2 regions of the Cobetia sp. MMG027 genome follow, and region 1 is predicted to be linked to the other one. Evidence: predicted binding sites of a transcription regulator. Region 1 holds the regulator's gene; the other holds the start of a gene.

Region 1 (3,916 bases):
CGCAATGCTGCCCGGTTGGTGGGCGAGTTGAGCAGTTCCGCCACCTGGCCGAGCAGAGTGAGATGGGTGTCATCTGCCTCCTCGGGGACCAGCAGCACGAACAGCAGATCGATGGGTTCGCCATCGATGGCGTCAAAGTCGATGGGGTCACCGAGCTTCATGAACGCCGCGATGGGGGTCTTGCAGTGTGGACTGCGTGCATGTGGCACGGCCACGCCGTGGCCGATGCCCGTCGAACCCAGTCTCTCGCGCCCGATCAGGCGCGAGAAGACTTCCTGGCTGTCCAGGCTGGGAATGTTCTGAGCAATGAAGGTGCTGAAGAATTCCAGCACCCGCTTCTTGCTCCCCCCGGGGACGCCGTAGAGCGTGCGCTCGGGGGGAAGGATCTGATCAAGTGTCATGGCAGAAGGTCAACGGGTCCCGGTGCCCTGAGAGCGAGCCTGGGACTTTTCCTTGTGTTTGACCAGCTGGCGGTCCAGCTTGTCGGCGAGCGCGTCGATGGCAGCGTACATGTTGGGGTCTTCTGCCAGGGCATGGAGGTCGGCGCCAGCGGCGTGCAGGGTGCAGGCAGCCTGTTGGCGTTCCTTCTCGATCGACAGTGTCACCTGAACATTGGTGATGTTGTCGTAATGCCGTTCGAGGCGAGCGAGCTTCTCGTTGACATAATCGCGGAGAGGATCGGTGAGTTCCACATGATGCCCGGTGATATTCACTTGCATGGACACGCTCCTTTATCCAGCGGGTTGCCTTTGAATTGTAACCCTTTTTGACTGCGAGCAAACCCTGATTGAACGCGCGGCCACTTTCTGACTCCGGCCATGGTCTCGTGGCGATCATCTGCTGGCGAGAGCGGCGGTGCCGGTGTACCGAGCGTCTACCCCGACAATGCCCAAGCTTTGAACAAAGATCAACGCTGCGCTGCATCGTGGGGCAAGGCTTGTCTTCAACCCAGCGAGGGATATCAGCAGGTTCTTCATGAGCATCGCCTCGCATCACGGACGGAATGGGGCTCGAGAAACCGGCCGTTTGTGGCCAATGTCAGCATTTACGTCGACGTTCGTGTGGCAGGAGTCGGTGGCGACCCCTGGCTATCTGTCCGTGGGATGTGAGGGAAAAAGAAAGCACTCTGGAGAAAAGTGGCTGGAAAAATAGGCAATTGGGGGCGTGAAGTCACTCACGCAGTCGCAAGGACAGGCATTGCCAACCGGTATTCAGACGACCGATTGGCAGATGATGTCAGGATGGCAGGTGCAAGGGGGCGAGCTTCAGCGCTCCGACGTGTGGAGCCCGCTGGCTTGCGGGTATCCGTTGTCGAGACTCACGCCAAGCGCTTGCGCTCGCTGGAGGAGGGGATGCCCATGGCCTCGCGATACTTGGCGACCGTCCGGCGCGCTACCTCGATGCCATCACTGGCCAGCAGATCCACCAGGCGTGAGTCGGACAATGGCTTGCGCGCCGGTTCTTCCGAGATCAGCTTGCGAATGCGCGCACGGATCGCGGTGCTGGAGTGCGCGTCACCGTTGCCGCTGCCACCCACCTGACTCGAGAAGAAGAACTTGAGTTCGAACACGCCTCTCGGGGTGTGGATATATTTCTGGGTGGTCACCCGCGAGATGGTGGATTCGTGCATCTCGACCACTTCCGCGATGTTGGCGAGGATCAGCGGCTTCATGCCTTCTTCCCCCTGCTCGAGGAAGTCGATCTGGCGCGCCATGATCTCGCGGCCCACCTTGAGCAGGGTGTCATTGCGTGAGGACAGGCTCTTCATCAGCCAGCGGGCTTCCTGAAGATTGTCCTTGAGGAAGGTGTTGTCCGCGGACTTGTCGGCCCGCTTGATGAGGGCGGCATATTCCGGCTGGATACGCAGCTTGGGCAGCGCTTCCGGGTTGAGCTCGACCTGCCAGCCGTGACGCGTATGACGGACCAGCAGGTCCGGGATGACGTAATCACTGGCAGGCTCGCCCCAGGCGGACGCCGGGCGCGGGTCGAGCGCCCGTACCAGACGAATGACGTGATCCAGCTCATCATCATCCAGGCTCAGGCGACGCTTGAGCAGCTTGCGATCGTCATTGCCCAGTGCCTCGAGGAATTGCCGCACCAGACGGCGGGCCTGGGCCAGCAGCGGCAGATCGTCCGGCAGCAGGGCCAGCTGAAGCAGCAGGCATTCGCGCAGGTCTCGAGCGAACACACCGGTGGGATCGAACTGCTGAAGGCGCAGCAGGACCTGCTCGAGTTCCGACGCCTTGAGGCCGGGCAGTCCCTGACCTCGCAGGCCATCGACCAGTTCGTCCAGGCTCATGCTCAGGTAGCCGGCCCCATCCACCGCATCGATCAGACTCTCCGCCATCTGGCGTTCACGCGCATCGAGGTCCGTCATCGCCAGCTGCCAGCGCAGATGGTCCTGCAGGCTTTCGACACTGGTGTTGCGATCGAAGTCCGGCCCGTCCTCGCTCGAGCTTCCGCTGCCGGAACTGGTCAGGCTGCCTGCGTGGTCCTGGTAGAGGTCCGACCAGTCACTGTCGAGAGGGTATTCTTCAGGAATCTCGCTGTTGGTCTCGGAGGTGGAGATCTCGCTCTTGTCCTGTGTCTCCGCGACATCCAGCGACTCGTATTCCTCGTCAAGCTCCAGCATGGGGTTTGACTCGAGCGCCTGCTGTATCTCCTGACGCAGGTCCAGCGTCGACAACTGCAGCAGCTGGATCGCTTGCTGAAGTTGCGGGGTCATGGTCAGGGAAGTGCCGAGTCGAAGCTGCAAGGTGGGTTTCATGGGGTCTGTCATTCACGGCAAAGGAACGTGCATCTACGCTATACCGTGGGTCGGGGCACTGACAAGGGGCAGTCGAGAATATTCAAGCAACTTGCATGCCATGTTGCCACCAAGGTGGTATGGACGTCATGCATTCGAGTGAGGTGTGGCAGAGCAGGAGGGTTCACGGGGAGATCACGCAAGCGCATGTCGAGGCGCTTGCGTGAGGGGGCGGGGAACGAGGCCCCGACAATGAAGCAGGAAGTGGCGGGTGCTGGTGGGTGCTGGTGAGAGCAGAAGAGGTCGGACGGCTCTCGTCAGGCTGACGGCTCTCACCAGGCTGACGGCTCTCACCAGGCTGACGGCTCTCACCAGGCTGACGGCACTCTCGGGCTAGAGCTTGAACTCATGACCCAGGTAGACATCACGCACCTGCTGGTTGGCGAGGATGGTGTCGGCGTCGCCATGCGCGATGATCTGGCCATCGCCCACGATGTAGGCGGTATCGCAGATGTCGAGTGTCTCGCGCACGTTGTGATCGGTGATCAGCACCCCGATGCCGCGGTCACGCAGCTGGCGCACGATGCTCTTGATCTCGCCCACCGAGATGGGGTCCACGCCGGCAAACGGCTCATCGAGCAGCACGAAGTCCGGCTCGGTGGCCAGTGCGCGAGCGATCTCCACGCGGCGGCGCTCCCCGCCGGAAAGGCTCATGCCGGCACTGTCACGAATATGCGTGATGCTGAACTCGTTGAGCAGCTCCTCCAGGCGTGCCTTGCGTCCGTTGCGATCCAGGTCCTTGCGCGTCTCGAGGATCGCCATGATGTTGTCGGATACCGAGAGCTTGCGGAAGATCGAGGCTTCCTGGGGCAGATAGCCGATGCCGGCGCGAGCCCGCTGATGCATGGCGGCGCCGGACAGGTCGTGGTCATCGATGGTCACGCTACCGGCATCCGAGCGCACGAGGCCGACGATCATGTAGAACGAGGTCGTCTTGCCGGCCCCGTTGGGGCCCAGCAGGCCTACGATGTCACCCTGGCGGATTTCCAGCGAGATGTCCTTGACGACCTTGCGACCCTTGTAGGCCTTGGCCAGATGACGAGCGCTGAGGGTACGTGGGCTGGCAGCAGTCATGCTCATTGGTCCTTGCTGGCATTGGCGCCACGTGGC
Region 2 (3,916 bases), on a different contig from region 1:
CATGCTGGGCATGCAGCCAGCCAATCACTTCGCCCGCCTGTTCCGCCACCCAGATGCGGTCATGGCGTGACGCCAACAGGTGCTCCAGTCGCTGCAGGATCAACGCATCATCGTCGTGGGGCAGATAGCCCAATGCGGACGCAACGCGTGAAATTCCCAGGGCATCCTTGGGTGTGGCAAGGCGAATCTTCATTGATGTTGTCCAGTCTCCATGACGATGATGATGGATGTTCGAGGGTCTCATTCGTCAGAGAGGCTCATTCATCGTCGTAGTGAATGATCGACAGCAGCTGAATCGGTACCTCGTTCAATTTCTCGGGACCATGCGGCACACCGGCATCGAAGGCCAGGCTGTCACCGGGTCCCATGTCATAGAACTTGTCACCATGACGGTAGGTGAGGTTGCCGGAAAGCAGGTAGATGAATTCATGCCCGGCATGACAGAAGTTGGGGAAGACTTCGCTGGCGTCATCCATGGTGATCAGGAAGGGTTCGTAGCGCTTCTTGGGGCCTTGTTTGTAGCTCAACAGTTGATAGGCATGGCCGACTTCCGTGCCGGTGCGCACCACCTGCATGCCTTGCCCGGCCTTGATGTGCTGGGCACCACGCCCATTGACATCGTAATCGCTGAACAGCTTCGAGATCGGCAGGCTCAAGGCATTGCACAGCTTGTTGAGGGTATCGAGGCTGGTGGACACCTGGGCGTTCTCCACCTTGCTGATCATGCCCTGGCTGACACCGGCGATACGCGAGACGTCGGAAATCTTGTAGCCCTGCGAGACTCGCTGCTGCTTGAGCGCGCGCGCGATGTGCTGCTCGAGTCCCAGGCGTGTCTCGTCGGCTGCCGCCGTGATGGTGTCTTTCCTCTCTGACTGCGCAGCGGGGTCGGTCGCTAGTTCACGGGGCAGAGTGTCGGAGCTGTCCTGTTCCGACTTCTCGGAGGGAGCGGGGGATTTTCGCGGCATGATGACTCCTGTAGCGGAGAGGGTGGCAATGGGAAGGGGATGGCCGGCGAGGACGCGGCATGCCCTTGTGAGGCATGCGGCGCATCGGCTCGCGAGCGGGGTATGGCGTGACATTACCAACTTTGCCGTCAACCCTCATCCTTGATGTCTGCCAAGGGGGCGGGAGTACCTTTCGAGAGTCCTTCTCAATCACCTGGCCTGGGTGTGAGGCAAGAGGCCTCCTCGACGTCACGTCGAGGAGGCCTCTTGCGTCTTGCGTTCGCAATGCGTCCTGCCACTTCACCCGGTTGTCACTGCAGGTCTTGCAGTGCCCGACATGGTGGGTGTGCTCAGCCGCGCGCCAGTCGCTTGGCCTTTTCCGGATCATCGAAGGGCAGGGAATGGCTGATGGCCGAGAGGCTGGTCTCTCCGTCAGTGCCGGTCTTGAGGGTCAGCGGAGTGCCATGCTCGGCATAGCCGGGTTCGAGACGTGCCAGCGCCATGGAGCGATCGCTCAGGCGCGAGTACATGCCTTGGGTGATGACACCGACACACTTGCCGTCGGCGTAGATCTTGTCACCGATCTGGGCGACGTCTTTCGAGTCCAACAGCACGCCATAGACCTTGACGCGCTCCTTGCCCTGCAGCGCGAGGTGTTCGCTGGCGCCACGGAATTCGCTCTTGCCCGGGGAGACGGTGAAGTCCAGGCCCAGCTCCCACAGGGTGTCGCCCACCGGCTGGTCGGGATACGGGTAGGTTTCGGAATTGTCCGCCGGGTAGAACAGCAGGTGGCTCTCGACCCGCAGCCAGTCAAGGGTGCCGAAGCTGCACGGCTTGATGCCCATGTCGGCGCCATCTTCGAGAATCTGTTCCCACAGAGAGGGAGCGTCCTTGGCCTTGCAGAAGATCTCGTAGCCACGCTCGCCGGTGTAGCCGGTGCGCGAGATCATCACGTGGTAGCCGAACAGCTGGGTCTGCAGATGGTGGAAGTAACGCAGCTCACGGATGCCCGGCACATGACGCTCCAGAAAATCCACCGCGACCGGCCCCTGCAGTGACATGTCATGCATGTCGTCATCGAAGGTCAGGCTGACGGCGCGTCCCAGGGCACTCTTGGCCAGCATTTCATTCGCGGTGCCCGTGCCGTGCACCACGAGGTAGGAGTTCGGCGCCAGGCAATAGACGATGCAGTCGTCGACGAACTTGCCGGCCTCATTCAAGACGCTGGCATACACCGATTTGCCCGGATACAGCTTGGACATGTCCCGCGTGGTGACGTAATCCAGCACGGCCTGGGCGTGCGGGCCATTGCAGTGGATCTTCTTGAGTCCCGAGACATCCATCAGACCGGCGCGGGTGCGGATGGTCTCGTGGTCATCGGCCGTGTCCGAGACGGCGTAATTCCAGGCAGTGCCCATGCCATTCCAGTCTTCCAGCTCCGCGCCCAGCTTGCGGTGTTGTTCGGCCAATGCCGAGATGCGCCATGAATTCGCCATGCGTCCCTTTCTCCTGTGAGTCGTGCTGCCTAGCGTAAGTGGGTGGTGCCGTAGTCCTGCTGGTGCTGGCGGAGATGGCGCGCAAGACGCGCATTCGCCGCAGGAGGTGTTGTTGTTCTGTTGCCTCTTCAGGCGCTTCACAAGGGCTTGTGCCTGCTGCTTGCCTTGCCTGATCGCATGAGTGTCGATTCTTGAAAGGAAATAAACATTCCTCATGGTTAAGCAAGGGGCTTGCCAATTCCGTCAAAGGCCATGGCCACGGCAGCCCTTGAACGAGTCAGGCGCCGATTGGCAGCACGAATTCGGGCGTGAATATTAGCGTTTTGCGTCATGCTGGTGCGAAGAGAGGGCTTTGGGCACCGAAATGATGCCTATTTCGAGAAACGAGCAGGAATTCACTCAGGATCACTTGGCATTTCCTGTGGGGTAAAACGAGCTTGGAAAATAAATTTCCAAGCAAAACAGGAAGTTGATGAAAAGTTCTGGGCAGCAGCTGGCGAAATGGCATGCTGCATGCTTTTCTTTGGGGGAAATAAAGTTGACCAGCAGGAATCACAAAAACTCGTTTCATCCGCTATCTTGACGTGGCGAGTCACCACAAGGGGTCAGGTTTCCCGGGGTGGCAGACAGTGTCGAGGGAGATGGAACCCGGTCCGCTCTCAGAGGAAACCCAGATGTCACCCGAAAACGCGCAACAGTTCATCAAGGATCACGACATTCGCTATCTGCTGGCGCAGTTCGTGGATATTCACGGCGCCGCCAAGACCAAGTCCGTGCCGGCCAATTGCCTGATGGATGTGGTCGAGAAGGGCGCCGGCTTTGCCGGCTTCGCCGTCAGTGGTCTCGGCATGTCGCCGGAGGGGCCGGACTTCATGGCGCGGGGTGATCTGAGCTCGTTGTCGCTGGTGCCGTGGCAGCCGGGTTATGCGCGCATGGCCTGTGATGGCTACGTCAATGGGCAACCGTTCGCCAACGACAGCCGCGTGGTGCTGCTCAAGCAGCTGGAGCGCCTGAAGGAGAAGGGCTGGACGCTCAATAGCGGGCTGGAGCCGGAATTCTCGCTGTTCCGCCGGGGGGAAGCGGGTGAGCTGTTGCCGGTGGACGAGAGCGATACCCTCGCCAAGCCCTGCTACGACTACAAGGGCCTGTCGCGTTCGCGTGAATTCCTCGAACGTCTGGTCGAATCGCTGCAGGCGGTGGACTTCGACGTCTACCAGATCGATCACGAGGACGCCAACGGCCAGTTCGAGATCAACTACACCTACAGCGATGCGCTGACCTCGGCAGACCGCTTCACCTTCGTGCGCATGGCCGCCGGCGAGATCGCCAATGACCTGGGCATGGTGTGCTCCTTCATGCCCAAGCCGCTGGCGGACCGCCCGGGCAATGGCATGCACTTCCACCTGTCCGTATGTGATGACACCGGACGCAACCTGTTCGGCGATGATTCCGACGCCCAGGGCATGGGCCTGTCGT

What was found. Region 1 encodes sigma-54, which starts transcription at its own class of promoters, with help from an activator protein. Its sites were predicted from a motif close to TGGCACNNNNNTTGCTNT; they were not measured.
Region 2: PJK54_RS12950 (aminomethyltransferase family protein) is a predicted target of sigma-54. The motif match lies at 2,660-2,677, and genes of this name have one in related genera.

What each region holds. Positions count from the first base shown of each region.
Region 1 covers NZ_JAQJIO010000005.1:123,440-127,355, forward strand. The annotation lists gene PJK54_RS08010 (PTS sugar transporter subunit IIA) at 1-401, opposite strand, end outside; gene hpf (ribosome hibernation-promoting factor, HPF/YfiA family) at 411-719, opposite strand; gene PJK54_RS08020 (RNA polymerase factor sigma-54) at 1,319-2,767, opposite strand; gene lptB (LPS export ABC transporter ATP-binding protein) at 3,140-3,880, opposite strand; gene lptA (lipopolysaccharide transport periplasmic protein LptA) at 3,883-3,916, opposite strand, start outside.
Region 2 covers NZ_JAQJIO010000008.1:207,968-211,883, reverse strand. The annotation lists gene PJK54_RS12960 (GNAT family N-acetyltransferase) at 1-193, opposite strand, end outside; gene PJK54_RS12955 (helix-turn-helix domain-containing protein) at 258-965, opposite strand; gene PJK54_RS12950 (aminomethyltransferase family protein) at 1,295-2,440, opposite strand; gene glnT (type III glutamate--ammonia ligase) at 3,115-3,916, shown strand, end outside.